Regions from separate parts of the Salinicoccus jeotgali genome, predicted to be linked through region 4. Evidence: riboswitches for the same ligand, from Rfam matches in the RefSeq annotation. Region 4 holds a riboswitch; each other region holds the start of a gene.
What was found. A riboswitch is a leader RNA that binds a small molecule or an ion and turns the genes downstream of it on or off. The one in region 4 is predicted to bind S-adenosylmethionine.

Region 1 (4,850 bases), 510 kb from region 4:
TGAAATCAGAAGCGATGCATTTGATGCGTTGAGCCGTGAAGACCATGTAGGGATGGTTGAATATATCACGAGTCATATGGCTGGGTATCCGATCATTTATACTTATAGGACATTGAAAGAAGGTGGGAAAGGACAAAAGACGGCAGCTGAATATGAATCACTGCTTGCTGATGTGATGGAACGCTGCAACATCGATATGGTGGATATTGAATTTTTCATGTACGAAGACATCATCGATAACCTCGTCGCACGTGCAAAATCCAAGGGGATAGGCATCATCCTCAGTCAGCATGACTTTCAGGACACTCCCCACTTTGACGAAATGATGGCAACATATCGGGATATGCTCGAAAGCGGAGGAGACATTTTAAAACTGGCCTACCAACCGGGCGGGGGACGTGACGTCCTCAGCATATTGAGTGCAGTCCATGATGCCCGTCAACAGTTTGATTGCAGGGTGGTCGGCATCGCCATGGGGGAACTCGGAAAGATTACTAGGGTGGCCGGCGGAGTTTTCGGTTCATGCCTGACCTACGGTTACATACTTCACAAAGCTGCACCTGGCCAGATTCATGCAGAGGATCTGAAGGAAAACCTTAGGTTGTTTGAGGAAGGTAAATAAAAAAAGTGCCTCGGAAGGGCACTTTACTTGATTATATATTTGATTTCAGGAATTCCTGGACGGATTCAGGCGACTTGGCATCTGCAGAATGCAGGTGGGCGAGCTTCTTGCCATTTTGAAAAACGAGCAGGCTCGGAATCCCCATGACATCATTTTCATCTGCAGCTTCAGGCACATCATCCCGATTCAGCTCATACCAATCAATGTGATTGTATTCTTCCAAGATAGGGTCGATGAACATATTCATACGCGTGCAGTCCGGACACCAGTCCGCGAAAAACTTGATGATGATCTTATCATCACCTTGAATTTTTTGGCTGTAATCATCGTATGCAGTAATCGGCTTCATAATCATACTCCTTTATATATCGATATGTTTCAGTCTACCATCTTTTTTTATAATATGAAATTATGCCAGACCCCAACATCCATGGAAAATTTGAATGAAATATCTTATAATTGAACTATTGGAGGAAATTGATGACTATATTGTATGGATATCCAAAATGTACGACTTGCCGTAAGGCCAAAAACTTCTTGAAAGAGAATGATATCCCTTTTGAGGACATCAATCTCGTGAAAAATCCACCATCTGGAGAAAAAATATCGGAGATGGCTGAGAAATCCGGTAAAAGTTTGAACGAATTCTTTAATTCACGTGGGAAAAAATTCAAGGAGTTGAATCTTAAGACGCGCCTTGATACTTTATCCGACGATGAGAAGCTTAGCTTGCTGGAGGCGGACGGGCTGCTCATAAAACGACCATTACTCTATCGTGAAGAAACCATCCTGCTTGGTTTTAAAGAGGCAGAGTATAGGAGAACTTTTGACATGGATGATTAACCTTGCTTAAATGGCAAAGTATGTGAGAATATATATATGTATAAGAAAAAGGAGGTTTTTATTGTGGCATCACCAAAAGAATTCAAGTATTCAGAAGACCACGAATGGGTCAAGGTGGAAGAGGGCAAAGTAACACTCGGCATCACTGAGTTTGCACAATCAGAACTCGGGGACATCGTATTCGTCGAGCTTCCTGCTGAGGGTGACGATATTACAGTTGGGGAATCATTCGGTAGCGTAGAATCAGTTAAGACTGTATCTGAATTATATGCACCGGTAAGTGGTACAGTAGTAAAAATAAATGAAGAGCTGGAAGATAGCCCTGAACTCGTCAATGAATCTCCTTATGAAGAGGCCTGGATGCTTGTTGTCGAACTTTCCGACGATTCACAGGTCGATAAGCTGATGGATGCGGATGCTTATGATGAAATGGTGGACGCATAGAACACTTGAACTCTGGACAATGTCCAGAGTTTTTTTAAAACCTATCATGAACCAGAGGTGATGGCTGTGCATGTTTCTGATAAAATACTCATTGTAGAGGGAAAAACAGATAAGCACCGCATCAAGGAAGTACTTGTGGAACCTGTACATATAATATGTACGCATGGTACCATGGGAATCTCCAAATTGGATGACATTCTGGAAGAATCGAATGGCTCTGATGTCTATATACTGACCGATTCAGACAACGAAGGAAGAAAGATCAGGCAGTGGTTCAAAAGGCATATTAGCGAGGGCACGCACGTTTATATAGATTCGAATTATGGTGAAGTGAGCCGGTGTCCGCTCGATTATCTGGCGATGCTGCTCGCCCATCATGGATTTTACGTCGATGAAAGACTGCTCATGAAAGGTAAGTTCGAAAATGAAGAAATCCTCCGAAAAAATCGATATAATCAGTCATATTCAAGCTGAAGACACTTTCATCCTTTACTGCTACGCGCCAATTTGCGCCAATTGCAGGATTGCTGAAAAGATGCTGGACGTAGTAGCGGAGATGAAAAGTTTTTCCTATACAGCAGTGGATCTGAATTATGAAAAAGAATTGATTGAAAGATATCAGATCCGCTCTGCACCAGCACTTCTCCTTTTTAAAAATGGGGAGTTGAAGGAAGAAATCTATGCATTTCAATCCGTCCCCCATTTAACTGAAAAATTAGAAGAATTTTTTGTTGACGTCTAGACCGACTGGTGCTATTATGGTTAACAATCGAATAACAAGACTCTTATCAAGAGTGGTGGAGGGAAGTGCCCTATGAAGCCACGGCAACCGTCATTATGACAAGGTGCTAATTCACTAGATCTTAGGATCGAAGATGAGAGGCTGCGGATCATACCAGAAGCCTACTCATTTTTTGAGTAGGCTTTCTTATTTTTATAGGCAGGAGTGGAGCATGATGATAGACATAAAAAAAGCGACCAAGACATTTAAGACTAAAGCCGCAGATATAAAAGCAGTGGATGGGGTAGATCTGCATGTCCGTCAGGGCGAGATATTTGGGGTGATAGGCTACTCTGGGGCTGGGAAGTCCACACTGATCCGGCTGCTCAACGGCCTGGAGCAGCCAACTTCAGGCGATGTGGTGATCAGTGGAGATGCCCTCACCTCGATGACACGCCCTGCACTTCGGAGAAAACGTCAGAAAGTTTCTATGATTTTTCAGCATTTCAATCTTCTCTGGTCGAGGACGGTCGCCGAGAACATCAGTTTTCCGCTTGAAATTGCCGGTGTGCCAAAAAAGGAGCGTGAGAAGAGAGTCGCCGAACTGATTGCTTTGGTCGGACTGACAGGACGTGAAGACAATCATCCGAGCCAGTTGTCTGGGGGCCAGAAGCAACGGGTGGGGATTGCCCGTGCATTATCTAACCGTCCGGAAGTGCTGCTGTGTGATGAGGCGACAAGCGCGCTCGATCCGGAAACGACAGATGAGGTGCTTGAGCTGCTGGTCAGAATTCGGGATGAAATGGACTTGACTATTGTTCTGATTACCCATGAAATGCATGTGATCCGTAAAATCTGTGATAGAGGTGCTGTCATGGAAAACGGTAAGGTAGTTGAAACAGGCCCGATTATAAAATTATTCCAGAACCCTGAACATAGCGTGACGAAACGATTTGTTAAAGACGATATCAATGACGAAGAATCAGCACTGTCTTTTGAAGAGGTAAAAGAGATGTTCCCAGCTTCCAAGATTTTGAAGCTTGGATTTGTCGGGTCCCAGTCCAAGGCGCCTATCGTTTCCCAAGTCATCAAAAAATACAACTTGGACTTGAATATATTATCTGGCAACATCAAACGGACCAATAACGAATCCTACGGTCACCTCTACGTTGCCATAGAAGTAGATGAAGAGAAGTTGGGATTTCTTGGTGAGGAGCTTGCTGAGCACGATGTAACAGTGGAGGTGGAGCAACAATGACGGATTTTGTGACAGCATTCCAGGAAATGATTTCTTTTGAGAATGTCAGATGGGGGAATGTGTGGACGGCTACACAGGAAACTCTCTATATGACGATAGTTTCAACCGCGTTCACCTTTGTCTTCGGCCTGATCCTAGGCATCATCCTATTCTTGTCATCCAAGAAAGAGCATGCAGCAAGTGCACCAATTTATGGCGTAACGGCTTTCCTCGTCAATTTGTTCAGGGCTATACCGTTCATAATATTAATCATATTGCTGATACCATTCACTAAAGTGTTGATGGGTACCATCATGGGCTCCCAAGGTGCCCTGCCGGCGTTGATCATTGGAGCGTCCCCCTTCTATGCAAGGCTTGTGGAAATAGCGCTGAAAGAGATTGACAAAGGTGTAATTGAAGCAGCGGAGTCCATGGGGGCAAGCACTTGGACAATCATCAGGAAAGTGCTCCTGCCGGAATCTCTGCCGGCTTTGATATCAGGAATCACAGTCACAGCGATCATGCTGGTCGGTTCCACTGCCATTGCAGGAGTCATCGGAGCCGGCGGGCTGGGCAACCTTGCCTACATGGTCGGTTTCACTAGAAGCCAGAGTGATGTCACTCTGGTCGCAACGATAATAATATTGGCGATCGTTTTTATCATCCAGTTCATTGGGGATTTCACCGCCAAAACTGTGGATAAAAGATAGCCATCATTATAAATACATTTGGAAAGTAGGAATTAATCATGAAAAAATATCTATTGTTTTTTAGCCTGCTGGCATTTGCAGTTCTCCTGACAGCATGCGGTGGTTCCAAAGATGCCGTTTCAGATGACAGCGAGGAAAGTGCAGAGAATGCTGAAACAAGTGAAAAAGAAGAAACTGAAGAGGCTGGCGGAAAACTCTCGATAGCTGCTTCTCCCGCCCCACACGCCGAAATCCTTGAAAAGGCAGCCAGTCTGCTTGAATCAGAAGGGATCG
Region 2 (4,850 bases), 530 kb from region 4:
TTGTCTCGTCTGTCGCTTCAAGAAGAAACCACATACCGAGAAAATCATTGAACTACCGGACACCATTGGAAGTCTTTTTGAGTTACATGGGTGAAAAGGAACTGTCTAGCTTATTTTGACAAACGAAAGAATAAAAGCCTTATAAGAAAATTATAAGGCTTTCAGTCCATCAAAACAAAAGTTTCGCTTATGGATTCAGTTGGAATATCGCTTCTGCAATTTCATCCAGGTCTTTAACCGTATACTGGAACCGGCCGTGGAAGACATATTTCATGAAGAAATTTTCAAGTTCCTCCTCGCCCACCAATACTTTTATGGAAGGGTCATTGGAGTAGTTCGCGATGGAATAGTTGCCGTTGTCTTCAGGGTTGAAGTAGATGATCGGCACAACGTCGTACTGGAGCTTGAAGATATTCTTGAGTTTTTCAGCAGAGATTTTAGTTTCTTCGATCGTTTCATTATAATGGTTGACTGCCACATTCTGCTCATTTCCCTTTTCGAATATCAACGTCTGTTCTTTTGCCTTGTCAATATCCAGAAGATCAAAGAAATGTTCTACATAAGGCAACTGTTCAAAATTCTCTTCATTGACACCATGCAGTATATGCCCACTCCAATATTTGGAGTCGATCAAATAGATGCCCGTCCGCGTAAGTACCAGATGATCGATTTTACGGGTGTTCGTGTAATTGCGTGAAGGCAGATACACATTGGAGAGTATGTACATATCCGTCTCCCTGATCTTTTCATCTGCCACAAGGCGGTCCTTCAGCTGTATGAGCGATAGATCAGTCAAGTACTCTCCCTTGTCTACAGTAAACTGGCGCAGGCTTGAAAGTTTATTGTTGAGCAATGTCGTTTCTTCATGATATTTTTCATTGACTGACGACAATTTCTCTTCATGTTCCTGGCGCTCGGCTGCATTATCAGCCTCATATTGTTCGACCAGTGCATCCTTCTCTTTATCATACTCCTCCCGGAGCGTATTCACTTTACCTCTATTCCTGAAATAATAGACCAGGAACGCAATTGCAACGATAAGAAGTAGAATTGCCACCACGATGAATATCGGATTGGTAAAAATATCTGTATTCATGGACTTTCCTCAATTCCTTTCCTGTTTGACTTTCCCGTCTTAATTAAGACTCCGTTCATTATACCGGAAATGCTATATCTTTACATAGAAAAAGTGAGCTTTTCAGGGAAAATAATGCACATGCATCTAAATATCCCGGATTAGCGTACTTATGTAATTTAGCCCCCTGTTTCATAGGGGGCTATCCATTTATTTCATCGTGACACTCTCAAGTTCTGTCTTTATGGCAGCGGCCTTATCAATCTTCTCCCATGGGAATTCAGCATCGTTACGGCCGAAATGGCCGTAGCTCGCCGTCGCTTTATATATCGGGCGCTTTAGGTCAAGCATATCTATGATGCCGTCAGGCGACAAGTTGAATTGCTTCCTTATAACCGCAACGATATCCGACTCACTATATTCAGAGGTTCCAAATGTATCTACTGAGATCGAGACCGGTTCGCTGACCCCTATCGCATAAGCCAGTTGAATTTCACATTTCGCGGCAACTTTCGCCGCCACGATGTTTTTTGCGATATAGCGCGCAGCATAGGCTGCAGAACGGTCGACTTTAGTCGGGTCTTTACCGCTGAAAGCCCCTCCACCATGGCGGGCATATCCTCCGTATGTGTCGACGATGATCTTGCGTCCAGTCAACCCTGCATCACCTTGAGGACCTCCGATGACGAAACGGCCCGTCGGGTTGATGATGTAACGTGTGTCTGCGTCAAGCAGTTCTTCAGGCACCACCTCACGGATGACATGGTTAATGAGATCTTCGCGGATCTTTTCCGTCTCCACTTCTTCATGGTGCTGTGAAGAAATGACGATGGTATCGATTCTCTTTACATTATTTTCCTCGTCGTACTCCACCGTCACCTGAGTCTTACCATCCGGTCGCAGATAATTGATGATCTCTTCTTTACGTACATCCGTCAACCGCTTGGCAAGCTGATGTGCCAAGGCGATCGGCAGCGGCATGAACTCCTCTGTCTCATCGCACGCAAAACCAAACATCAGACCTTGATCGCCTGCCCCTGTTGAAATGGTTGACGAATCGCGCGTTTCAAAAGCGTCATCAACACCTTGGGCGATATCTTCAGACTGTTCATCAATTCCCGTCAGTACTGACATCGTCTTATAGTCATAACCATATTTAGCACGGATATAGCCGATATCTTTGACTGTTTCCCTGACGATTTTAGGAATATCTACATAAGTATTTGTACTTATCTCTCCAACAATCAGTGCCATACCAGTATTGACCACCGTCTCGCAGGCCACCCTGGCATTTTTATCACCTTTCAGTATCTCATCAAGTATCGCATCGGAAATTTGGTCTGCAATCTTGTCGGGATGACCTTCAGTAACAGATTCCGAAGTGAAAAGTCTACGCTCTGCCATTAACTTTATCTCCTTTAAGTATATTAGCTATCTCCCACTGCAAAAAAATAGAGCCTTTTTCTCCATAAGACGAGAAAAGGCTCCGCTCTTCCCCTTATCGATCAGAATCACTTCTGCATCCTTTAGCACCTTTCTTCAGTAAAGAGGTTGCTGGGCTTCATCGGGTATGTTCCCTCCACCGGCTCTTGATAAGAGATAACTTAACCTATAATATACTAGATGAGAGGTTTCAAATCAAGCCATTCTTGTTTGATATTTATTATGTCACCTCAATTATGAATGTGTTATACTAATTCATGAAAAGCTTCATCTATGCATAATCTATAAAACGGGGGCATAAACAATGGTAAACCATTCCGAGTTAATTCAAAATCTCGTGTCGAAGGATGCGGCACACATTCAACTCCCCACTTCCCAACTTGTCGAAAAATCTTTGGAAAGAGGAGAGGGAAAACTGACCAATACGGGGGCTTTGCGTGCAGAAACCGGAAAGTATACCGGCAGAAGTCCTAAGGATCGCTTCATCGTCGAAGATGACACTTCCAGGGACAAGGTTGATTGGGGAGAAGTCAACCAGCCAATTTCCGAAGAAGTCTTCAACAACCTCTTTGCGAAAGTCGTCGACTATCTCGATAAGAAGGAAGAAGTCTTTATCTTCAACGGGCACGCAGGTGCTGACGAGGCAACCAGCCTTGATCTTAGAGTAATAAATGAATACAGCTGGCACAATATGTTTGCCCGCACCATGTTCATCAGACCGGAAACGAAAGAAGCGGCTCTTAACATCAATCCTGACTTCACCATCGTATCCGCCCCGACATTCAAGGCAGACCCTGAAGTCGATGGTACCAAATCGGAAACGTTCATCATCGTTTCCCTCGAAAAAGGCATAATCCTCATCGGCGGTACGGAGTATGCTGGTGAAATGAAGAAATCCATCTTCTCGGTCATGAATTATCTGCTTCCAGAACAAGGAGTCATGAGCATGCATTGCTCTGCCAACGTCGGTGAGAATAAGGATGTTGCACTGTTCTTTGGCCTTTCAGGCACCGGAAAGACGACATTGTCTGCAGATGCGCAACGGGAACTGATTGGTGACGATGAGCACGGATGGAATGAAAATGGTGTGTTCAATATCGAAGGTGGCTGCTATGCCAAAACGATCAATCTATCTGCTGAAAAGGAACCAGAAATCTACCAGGCAATCCGCTTCGGAACGGTTCTGGAAAACGTGGCAGTAGATGAAGAAGGCACTCCGGACTATGATGATAATTCATTGACTGAGAATACACGTGCAGCTTATCCGCTTGATTACATCGACAATGCACGCATCCCTTCAGTGGCAGGCCACCCGAATACGATTATATTCCTGACTGCTGATGCATTCGGCGTGTTGCCTCCCATCTCTAAGCTGACTAAGTCACAGGCCATGTATCATTTCCTAAGCGGCTTCACTTCCAAACTTGCAGGTACAGAGCGCGGCGTCACTTCTCCGCAGCCTGTCTTCTCTACATGCTTTGGTTCTCCATTCCTGCCGCTTCATGCGACAACTTACGCGAATATGTTGGGTGACCTCATCGATAAGCATAACGTCAATGTCTACCTCGTAAACACCGGTTGGTCCGGAGGAGAATACGGCGTCGGCAAGCGTATGGATCTCAAATATACGCGTTCCATGGTAAGGCGCGCCATCAGTGGAGAACTTGTCCTCAATGATTTCGAAGAAGATTCCGTTTTTGGTCTAAGTATACCGGTTTCTGTACCTGGTGTACCGAAGGAGATATTGAATCCGCGCAATACATGGGTATCCGAAGAAGCATATGATGAAAAAGCGAAGCAACTGAAGGAATCATTCATCGAGAACTTCAAAAAGTTCAGTAAAGATTCCGAACATATCGCACAAAAAGGTGGCTTCACAGTCTGATGAAGCTGCCTGCACCATAATAAAAGATCAGGTCGCATTGCGACCTGATCTTTTATTTGTCATCTGGAATGCTCAACTGAAAAAGCCATCAGTTCTACTGATTTCATATATGTAGTGGATGCACGGGTCATCAAGCAGGAAACTCCGCTTTTCTTCTGGCACTGCCTCTATCGAAGGGTAGACGACAGGGCCATAAGTTTCCATGTATTCACATTTGAAGAAAAGGTCATCGACGATGCCGAAGTAGACTCCTTTTTTGAATGGTTGGGTGCCATGTACAGTATATGCCCCCATATACTTGAGTTCGGCGAGGCTCGCGCCCGTCTCTTCAAACACTTCCCGTTGCAATGCTTCTCTGAGCGTCTCACCATCTTCCAACTTGCCACCCGGGAATTCAATGCCGCGGACCTTATGTTCTGTGAATAGATATTTTCCATCCATCTTGCA
Region 3 (4,850 bases), 790 kb from region 4:
CTAAAGAGTGGCCAAAGTTTTGTCAATGTTTGTATATAGCCACACTTTTGTAAATGTAGCTTAAAATTATGGTGGGAGTTCTTATGTTTAGGTGGATTGTCTACCGGGAACTTAATAGGAATTATGTAAATGGATCGGAGGAAATTTCATGAAACCATTCATTAGACTCTATAAAGATCAGGATGTCTTCCAACAGGCCGTAGACACGCTTATCAATAACGATGTAAATCGCAGTGATATCTATATCCTTTCATATGATTATGATTATACCAAGGAAATTGTCAGCAAGATGGGCATCAACACAGCCGGTGTCATTGAAATGGGAGTCAAAGAAAGTATAAAAGCTACTTTAGAAGACAAGGATACAACCATGAGAAAACAGTTCCAGGATTTCGGTTTCAGCGAAGATGAAGCCGAGCGTTATGCAACTAGTTCCAATGAGGGGGAGACAGTTTTAATCGTGACAAATAATACCGATCTGGAAAAGTATCTAGACTGATGTGTAGAGGCCGCCTTTATTGAAAGCGGCCTCTACTTCTACATCCCTCGTCTTTGAACAGCTTAACTAAAGCTCCCGCTGATCCTAGACGGTTCCTAGGAAATAAGTTTCAGTCCTACAACGGCAGAAATAATCAATAGTATAAACAATATGCGACGCCAATCCCTAGATTCTCCGAAGAAGAACATTCCAAGAAGTGCCCCTCCTGAAGCTCCTATCCCTGTCCACACTGCATATGTCATTCCCATCGGCAATGTTTCCAGTGCGACTGCCAGAAAGAAGAAAGACAGGCCAAAGCATAGGAGAAGGAGCAACAAGGCAGGAAGCGATTTGTCCTTATGCAATTTATTGATAGATAGCACACCACATACTTCAAACATTCCGGCAACTATAAGTGATATCCACGCCATACTAATCCCCCTGCCTTTCCTTGTCATCTGTAACTATCTTCAAACCTATTACACCCACCAATATTAATGAAATCAAAGTGATCTTCAATGGTATAAAGGGCGCCCCAAATAAGATGATTTCAGAGAGCACAGTCCCAAATGCACCCAGTCCTACAAAAACCGCATAGACTGTACCTACAGGTAGATATTCCCCCGCATTAATCATCAAGTAGAAACTGACAAAAATTGCAATGCCTGTAAACAGCCAATGATACCATGAAGTTGAATGGGTCAAACCAATCACCCAACCCACTTCAAAAACACTCGCAATAAATACTTTTATCCATTGTATATTCATCATTCTCCTCCTAGTCCGTAAAAAAAGCCTGGGAGAAAATAGATTTCTCTCCCAGGCTTTTATCCCTCCGTGTCATGATCCGCTCATGCGCCATCTCTTGGACCAGTCCCATTTAGATGGCGGAACCCTAGACGGCTTCATATGAATTTAATGTAAAGTTTAACTGGTTTCCTAGAGATTTTCAAGCGCACGAGCTTTGGAGTCATTCACTTTGCAGCTATATCGTCGATATTTTTAGCGCTTCCACGGGAGACCATCCATAAATCTGGTAATGTCTTCAAAGAGTGTTTCCTGTTCCCGGCTACGAGTCATGAGATGGCTTGTATCTGAATATCCTTTGATATGTTTCTCATCGATCTGCAGTTCATCATAAATCTGCTGCGCACTATGTCTATAGGATTCAGCGTCCTTCTCACCGTATTTTATCGATACGGGCACATCGATTTCCGTTAACCGTCCATGTACTTCATCCATCATTATTTTGAAATCTTTTAGACCTTCCATAGGCGCTTCTTCAATTTCCTTAACCTTTTCTTCTATCTCTTCATCCGAATGCCCAACGAACTTCATGAAATTCCGCGTGTAATCTATCAATCTTCTGTTGATGCCATCACTATCCTTATCCATAGGCACCGACATCGCCACTATTCCTTTTATGTCTTCAAGCTCTTCGCCCGCTTTCAAGGAAAGGAGTCCCCCAAGAGAGACACCAGCAACCGCAATTTCGTCATGGCCATCTTTCTTGAGGTTATCATAAGCTTTTTCTACATCTTGCCACCAATCTCGAGGACCAACTTCCGCCATTGCATCGGGACCCGTGCCATGTCCTGCCAGACTGGGCGCCAATACCGTATAGCCTTCATTCTTCAAATGTTCTGCTAAGGTTTTCACATCTCTTACTGTACCCGTAAAAGAATGCAATAGGATGATCGCTCTATAACCACCTTCATGATATATAGGAGCAGGTTTGACAATCTTCATGCTCATTCCCCTTTTCGTTATTTTATTTCGTTTTCCTTATTAGGAACTCTACCAAACATTTTTAAAGTTTTTTAAAATATTTGACAATTAAATACTGACTATAGTATTATAGCTTTTAATTCAATATTCACTTATCAAGAGCGGTGGAGGGATTGGCCCTATGAAACCCGGCAACCTTTTAAGTAAGGTGCTAAATCCAACAGGCATGTCCTGAAAGATGAGCGACTCGAGAGTCTCCCTTTATCTTTGGGCAGACTCTTTTTTAATTTTAATATATTATCTGGAGGTATGGAAATGTCGGAACACTATCGTTTTGAAACAAAGCAATTGCATGCAGGCCAAGAAGTCGATACGGACACCAAATCACGCGCGCTCCCAATCTATCAAACCACTTCTTATGTATTCGATGATACTAAGCACGCGGCCGATCTATTCGGTCTTCAGGATGCCGGCAACATATATACGCGCATCATGAACCCTACGACTGCAGCCCTTGAAACACGGGTTTCCGATCTTGAAGGCGGGGTTGCAGGCTTGGCTGTCGCGTCAGGCATGGCTGCCATCACCTATGCCATCCAAGGTGTTGCTGGTAACGGAGACCATATCATTTCAACGACTAGCCTATATGGAGGCACACACACCCTATTCAGCCATACCTTCACGAAATTCGGCATCGAGACAAGTTTTGTCGACACAAAGAATCTTGACAATGTTTCACGTGAAATTAAAGATAATACAAAAGCGATATTCATTGAAACAATCGGCAATCCTGAGGGCAATATAGAGGATATTGAAGCATTGGCTCAGATTGCTTCAACTCATGGCCTCCCTCTCATCGTCGATAATACATTTGCCACACCTTACCTTTGCCGTCCACTTGAGCACGGAGCCAATGTTGTTGTCCATTCTGCAACTAAATTCCTCGGCGGACATGGCACCTCTATAGGCGGGGTGATTGTGGACGGCGGGAATTTCAATTGGAACAACGGCAAATTCCCGGGGCTTACTGAACCTGACGACTCATACCACGGGCTTGTTTTTACCGAAGCATTCGGCCCGGCCGCTTACGTGTTCAAACTTCGAACTACGTTATTACGTGATACAGGCGCTGCGATATCCCCCTTCAATGCATTTCTACTGATACAGGGCATCGAAACATTATCCTTGAGGATGGAGAGACATGTTGAAAATGCAGTAGTGGTAGCAGAATACCTCGAAGCTCATGAAAAAGTACAATGGGTGGACTATGCGGGGCTTAAATCCAGTAAATATAACGCTCTGCAGAAAAAATATCTTCCAAAGGGCGCCTCCGCCATATTCACTTTCGGTGTGACGGGAGGGTATGAAGCTGGAAAACGTTTCATTGAATCTTTGGAGCTCTTCTCCTTACTCGCTAACGTCGGCGATGCAAAATCTCTGGTGATCCATCCCGCTTCAACGACACACTCGCAACTCGACGAATCTGAACAGTTGAAAGGCGGCGTCAGACCTGAAGCCATCCGAGTATCTATAGGGTTGGAACACATCGATGATATCATCGGTGACCTCGAAAAAGCTCTGGATGCGATTTAAATGCCTATAAAAATAATCGAAGGTCTACCTGTCAGGGAACACTTGCACAATGAAAATGTCTATACTATAGAAGAGCATCGTGCACATACTCAAGATATTCGCCCACTACGCATTCTCATTCTGAATCTGATGCCTAAAAAAGAAGAGACGGAGTTACAGCTTCTCCGTCTCTTAGGCAATACGCCACTGCAGATCGATGTGGATTTCATGCATATGAACAGCCATATCAGTAAGAACACACACACCAGCCACCTTCAAAAGTATTATCACACATTCAGGGAAATAACTGACAGGCGGTATGACGGTATGATTGTGACCGGCGCGCCAGTCGAAAAACTAGATTTTCACGAAGTGGATTATATAGACGAACTGCGCGATATGATGAAGTGGTCCGAAACTCATGTATTTTCAAGATTCTTCATCTGTTGGGGAGCTCAATTCGCATTGAACCATTATTTTGGCATTCAGAAGTTTTTGCTTTCAGACAAACTGTTCGGTGTATTCGACTATGATAACCTCAAACCTGGTCACCCCTTACTGAGAGGGTTTGATGATGTCTACCGGGTCCCTCAATCCAGGCATGCTCAAATAGATTATAAAGCGGTTCAGCATACAAAGGGGCTTGAGATATTGACTAGTAACGACCGCTTTGGCCCAGACATAATGAGTACTGGTGATCAGCGTGACCTCTTCGTCCTCGGTCACCTGGAATATGGGCGAAACACTTTAGGGGAGGAGTATGAAAGAGATTTGCGCACGGGCGGAAAAATTCTGCCACCCTGCAATTATTTCATCCAGGATGACCCTACTTCCAGACCTCTGTTCTCCTGGAAGAGCCACGCCCATCTCCTTTTCAGTAATTGGATCAATGAAACATATCAAAATACTTATTACGACCTCACACACCTTGAGGAATAATAACGGAAAAGCCTCTGAAACTGGATCCAGTTTCAGAGGCTTTATACGTAACGGTTTTTATATTTCATGGGAGATCTTGCTTGTTTCAAAATTTTCCTGCTGTTTTTTTCTGGAGAGCGCCATGAGATGTTTG
Region 4 (4,850 bases):
CTTATATTTTTAGTTGCTGGACTATTTTTAACAGATCTTTATTATTTAGAACCATTTCAGGACATTTGTATAATTTTAATTTTGCATCTATTCTTTTATTTATTTTCAGAATCAATAGGATATGGCGATATAAAATTGTTTACAGTAATCACTTTGATTACCCCTGTCAACTTCTTTATTTATAGCTTACTTCTTACCTATTTGATTGGAGGGTTATTTGTAATAATACTGCATTTCTATAAAACAAAGTTACCCGTTAAGATCCCTCTGGTTCCATTTATTACTACGGCTATTATACTTTCATTTTTGTTATATGATGATTTGAATTCTATATATTTTGGAGGCTTCCTATAAGAATGTTAATTAAAGAGATGCACTTTTCGGATAAACCAAGAGAACGACTGATGATTTATGGACCTGACAAGCTTACCAACCAAGAATTGCTTGGGATAATCATCAATACCGGCCACAAAGAGGAGTCTAGTATTGGAATTGCAAACAAAATCATAAAGGATATGAAATCTGTTCGTGAACTGCGTGAACTTACCTATCAGGAGTTAATCAGCATTAAAGGTATTGGGGAAGCAAAAGCAATAACAATATTAGCAGTTATTGAACTAGCAATAAGAATGCATACACATTCATTAGAGGAAGATCTTTACATAAAAAGCCCAGATGATGTTAGTAAACTGCTTATGGAAAAAATGAGGTATTATCAACAAGAGCACTTTGTAGTTTTGTATTTATCAACCAAAAATATGATTATTCACCAAGAAACTATGTTTAAAGGGTCTTTGAACACTTCGATAGTACATCCTAGGGAGGTATATAAAGAAGCAATAAAGAGGAGCGCTGCCGCGATAATATGTGTACATAATCATCCTAGTGGTGACCCTTCGCCTTCGAGAGAAGATATCGAGGTTACAAAACGTTTGTATGAGTGTGGGGAAATGATCGGCGTCGACTTTTTAGACCATATAATCATTGGGTCTGGAAAATATATTAGCTTGAAAGAGATGAATGTCATTAAATAGGTAGAAGGGGATGGAAAAATGGGTTTGGATATGTATTTATATCTTGAAGATAATGAAACAAAAGAATTTATAGAATATAGTTATTATAGGAAATTTAACGCTCTTCAAGGCTATTTTGTAGATAATTTTTCCTTAGACAACTGTGGGAAAGTAAAAATTGAATTAAAAGTTGCTAGTAAGTTATATGTTTTACTAAATGAGATTAGATACAATCCCGAAAAAGCTGAGGTTTTGCTCCCTATTCATAAGGGGCCATTTTTCGGTTCATACGAATATGACAAGATTTATCATAACCACATTAATCAAGCTGCATCTGATTTTATCACGCTAAATTTATAGATTATAATCGATTCACTCTTTACTACACATCAAATTGGTAATTTTAACTAAGGATCGAATAGTATGATGGGGAGTTAAGTTTTACATAATAAGGATGTTATTCAGATGATGCTACGCAATATTTCTTAAATAATGGTAGTTCCATAATCCTTTGATAGATTCTATATGTTATTTAGAATCTAGATATCATATTTGTGAGTAAAACAGGGTGATGACATCACCCTGTTTAGAAGTCTTCTTGGTTTGAGATTATCAATATCATGATTTCTATAAATTTTTAAATTATAATTCAAGTATTATTAATATATTGACAATTCTAATAATCTCGAGTAAAGTGATATTCACTCAATTAAATACATTTATCCAGAGAAGTGGAGGGATTGGGCCCTTTGAAGCTTCAGCAACAGGCTATTATGGTACTGTGCTAAATCCTACAAGCGGATGCTTGGCAGATAGATATCTTTAAGCCATTTGCATTTAGCAGATGGCTTTTTGTTTTTAATATAAAAAGGATGTGGTGGCGTGGCTATTGAAATTACCGATGTCTCTAAAGAATATTTCGTTAAAGGAAAAAGGATAGAAGCTCTGAAAAAGACGACGCTCTCCATTCGTGAGGGTGAGATCTTCGGTCTGATTGGCTTTAGTGGCGCAGGGAAAAGTACTCTGTTGCGCCTGATCAATTTGTTGGAACAGCCGACTACCGGCAACATCAATGTTAATGGTACGGATTTGGGCAAGTTGGCAGAGCGAGACTTGCGTGCAAAACGGCAGAAGATCGGGATGATCTTCCAGCAGTTCAATCTGATTGAAACTAAAACTGTATACCAGAACATAGAATTTGTGTTGAAGGCGAGCAGTTATGATAAGAAGAAAGTGCCGTCGCGCATTGAAGAGTTATTGTCGCTTGTGGGCTTGAGCGACAAGATGGACAGCTACCCCAAAAATTTGAGTGGGGGACAGAAGCAGCGTGTCGGCATTGCGCGGGCGCTGGCCAATGAGCCTGAAGTGCTTTTATGTGACGAAGCGACGAGCGCACTCGATCCTGATACGACAAAAACAATTTTGAAACTGCTTAAGAAGATCAATAAGGAGTTCGGGATCACCATTGTATTGATCACCCATGAGATGGAGGTCATAAAAGAGGTTGCTGACCGAGTAGGTGTGATGACGGCAGGGGAAATCGTGGAGATGGATGATGTCTACGCAGTCTTCAGCCACCCGGAGCATAAGGTGACGAAGGGGTTTGTTCAGGATATATACGATTTCACCATCCCGCCGCATATTGAACTGAATAGTGAATCTGAAGTGATCACCATCAAATTCTTGAATGAACATGCAGAAGCGAATTATGTCAATCAGCTCTACCGCCACTTTGATTGCGATATAAGCATCTTGAACGGGCGCATCGAATACATCCAGGATATGCCCCTTGGATTTCTGATGCTCCACATTAAAGGCAGACAGGAAGAAATCGCCAGACTGAAGCAATTCATCGACGACTCAAAAGGAATAGAGAGGGCTGAGATATATGGAAAGATTGATTGAAATTACACCGCTGTTATACCGGGCATTGCTCGAAACGACCCTGATGGTCTCGATATCCATATTCTTTGCGGTGCTGCTTGGACTCCCGCTCGGTATATTGCTGTATGTGACTGCGAATCCGTTGCTCTATAGGATAAAACCACTGAACCAGTTTTTAGGGGCGTTGACGAACGTGATCCGGTCGTTCCCTTTCATCATATTGATTGTAGCGATCATGCCGATTGCGACTTGGCTGACAAACAGCTCCCACGGGCCGGTATTTGCGAGCGTGGCCCTTTCCTTGGCGGCCATCCCGCTATTTGCCAGACTGGTGGAGACAAGCTTCAATGGAGTGGATAAAGGCGTGATTGAAGCAAGCATTGCCGGAGGCGCATCACTCTGGCTGATCATTACGGATGTGTTGGTCCCGGAAGCGAAGCGGGGCATCACCCAGGCGATTACGCTGACGATCATCACCATTGTCGCCTTCAGTGCCACAGCAGGGGTCGTCGGCGGGGGTGGAATCGGAGATCTTGCGATACGATACGGATATTACCGCTATGACACCGTGACGATGATTGCGACTGTCGTCATTCTGATTATAATTGTCCAACTCATCCAGATAATCGGGGACTATTTGAGCCAAAGAGAGGAGAGGAACTGATATGCGTGGGATATTGATATTCCTTGCTTCAACACTTGCAGTCATTATAGGAAGCAGCGCACTGCTCTACGAAGGGGAGGGGGAAGTGATCACCATCGGCGCTTCCACCGGCCCCTACAGTGATATGGTGAACTTTGCATTGAAACCGGCCTTGGAAGAACAGGGCTACACGGTGGAGATTGTTGAGTACACCGACTACATCCAACCGAATAATGCTTTAAATAATGGAGATCTGGATGCGAATCTTTATCAGAACAAATCGTTCATGGCTGACTTCAATAAGGAGAACGGTACGGATTTCCATAATCTCATCCAAGTGCCGACTGCACCTATGGGACTCTATTCCAGCGAGTATGATTCATTGGATGAAATAGAAAACGGCAGTGAAGTGGCGTTGCCTCTGGATCCCGTCAATTCTTCAAGGGGATTCCAGACGCTTATGGATGCTGGTCTGATTGAAGTTGCAGAAGACGCAAATCTACTTGCGATAGAAGAGAAGGATATATTAAAGAACAATAAAAATCTGGAATTCGTCTACCAGGATTCAGGGCAGCTGCCTAGAAGTGTCGATCAGATCGGATTATCGCTCGTGCCGGGGAACTTTGCGCTAGCAAGCGGAATGGATCTGGCCGATGCGCTCCAGCTTGAAGATATGAATGAGAATTACAGGAATCAGATTGTCGTAAATGCTTCAGATAAAGACAGCAAAATGGCAGAGGACCTCATCAATGCAGTTGAGTCGGAACACTTTAAACAGACGATAGACGAGCAGTTCAAAGGATTCGATAAACCAGAAGGAGAATGAAGATGAACAAACTACTCTCAAGTATTCCCGACAGCTATTTTAAGACGGCTATGGCTGGAGAGGTACCATCCGGTCCCCTCCCACTGATCAACCTCGCAGTCGGCATACCGGATGCCGAGACACCAGAACCCATTCTGAAGCGAGCGGCAGAAGCCCTTTACCAACCAGAAAATCAACGGTACGGACAATTCAGGGGGAAACAGTCATTTAAGGATGCGATCATCGATTTCTACAAGCATGAGTACGATGTGGAGTTGGATGAGGACAATATCGCACTGCTGTACGGCACCAAGAGTGCCCTAGTGCAGTTTCCGATGATGTTCATCGAGCCGGGGGAAGGGGTCTATCTGCCTAATCCAGGCTATCCAGATTATGCAGCCGGTGTTGAATTGGCGAAAGGGGTGATCTATGATCTACCGCTTCTTGCAGAAAACGAATATTTGCCGGATTACGATGCGTTAGATGACCAAGAGAAGGCCAATGC

Region 1: another riboswitch for S-adenosylmethionine. It lies ahead of ACZ43I_RS02240 (methionine ABC transporter ATP-binding protein); the one in region 4 lies ahead of ACZ43I_RS04750 (methionine ABC transporter ATP-binding protein).
Region 2: another riboswitch for S-adenosylmethionine. It lies ahead of metK (methionine adenosyltransferase); the one in region 4 lies ahead of ACZ43I_RS04750 (methionine ABC transporter ATP-binding protein).
Region 3: another riboswitch for S-adenosylmethionine. It lies ahead of ACZ43I_RS00710 (O-acetylhomoserine aminocarboxypropyltransferase/cysteine synthase family protein); the one in region 4 lies ahead of ACZ43I_RS04750 (methionine ABC transporter ATP-binding protein).

What each region holds. Positions count from the first base shown of each region.
Region 1 covers NZ_AP043830.1:437,243-442,092, forward strand. The annotation lists gene aroD (type I 3-dehydroquinate dehydratase) at 1-622, shown strand, start outside; gene ACZ43I_RS02215 (thioredoxin family protein) at 654-971, opposite strand; gene ACZ43I_RS02220 (Spx/MgsR family RNA polymerase-binding regulatory protein) at 1,103-1,465, shown strand; gene gcvH (glycine cleavage system protein GcvH) at 1,502-1,909, shown strand; gene ACZ43I_RS02230 (toprim domain-containing protein) at 1,970-2,383, shown strand; gene ACZ43I_RS02235 (thioredoxin family protein) at 2,334-2,651, shown strand; SAM riboswitch class I at 2,692-2,791, shown strand; gene ACZ43I_RS02240 (methionine ABC transporter ATP-binding protein) at 2,866-3,888, shown strand; gene ACZ43I_RS02245 (methionine ABC transporter permease) at 3,885-4,577, shown strand; gene ACZ43I_RS02250 (MetQ/NlpA family ABC transporter substrate-binding protein) at 4,616-4,850, shown strand, end outside.
Region 2 covers NZ_AP043830.1:1,477,099-1,481,948, forward strand. The annotation lists gene ACZ43I_RS07400 (IS30 family transposase) at 1-119, shown strand, start outside; gene ACZ43I_RS07405 (nuclease-related domain-containing protein) at 188-1,096, opposite strand; gene metK (methionine adenosyltransferase) at 1,286-2,479, opposite strand; SAM riboswitch class I at 2,571-2,674, opposite strand; gene pckA (phosphoenolpyruvate carboxykinase (ATP)) at 2,823-4,403, shown strand; gene ACZ43I_RS07420 (NUDIX domain-containing protein) at 4,476-4,850, opposite strand, start outside.
Region 3 covers NZ_AP043830.1:153,934-158,783, reverse strand. The annotation lists gene ACZ43I_RS00730 (YflT domain-containing protein) at 149-499, shown strand; gene ACZ43I_RS00725 (DMT family transporter) at 595-909, opposite strand; gene ACZ43I_RS00720 (DMT family transporter) at 911-1,246, opposite strand; guanidine-I (ykkC/yxkD leader) riboswitch at 1,293-1,388, opposite strand; gene ACZ43I_RS00715 (alpha/beta hydrolase) at 1,481-2,227, opposite strand; SAM riboswitch class I at 2,356-2,451, shown strand; gene ACZ43I_RS00710 (O-acetylhomoserine aminocarboxypropyltransferase/cysteine synthase family protein) at 2,522-3,799, shown strand; gene ACZ43I_RS00705 (homoserine O-succinyltransferase) at 3,800-4,717, shown strand; gene ACZ43I_RS00700 (chorismate mutase) at 4,775-4,850, opposite strand, start outside.
Region 4 covers NZ_AP043830.1:946,515-951,364, forward strand. The annotation lists gene ACZ43I_RS04735 (prepilin peptidase) at 1-354, shown strand, start outside; gene radC (RadC family protein) at 357-1,034, shown strand; gene ACZ43I_RS04745 (hypothetical protein) at 1,053-1,373, shown strand; SAM riboswitch class I at 1,730-1,832, shown strand; gene ACZ43I_RS04750 (methionine ABC transporter ATP-binding protein) at 1,896-2,918, shown strand; gene ACZ43I_RS04755 (methionine ABC transporter permease) at 2,902-3,561, shown strand; gene ACZ43I_RS04760 (MetQ/NlpA family ABC transporter substrate-binding protein) at 3,563-4,366, shown strand; gene ACZ43I_RS04765 (aminotransferase class I/II-fold pyridoxal phosphate-dependent enzyme) at 4,363-4,850, shown strand, end outside.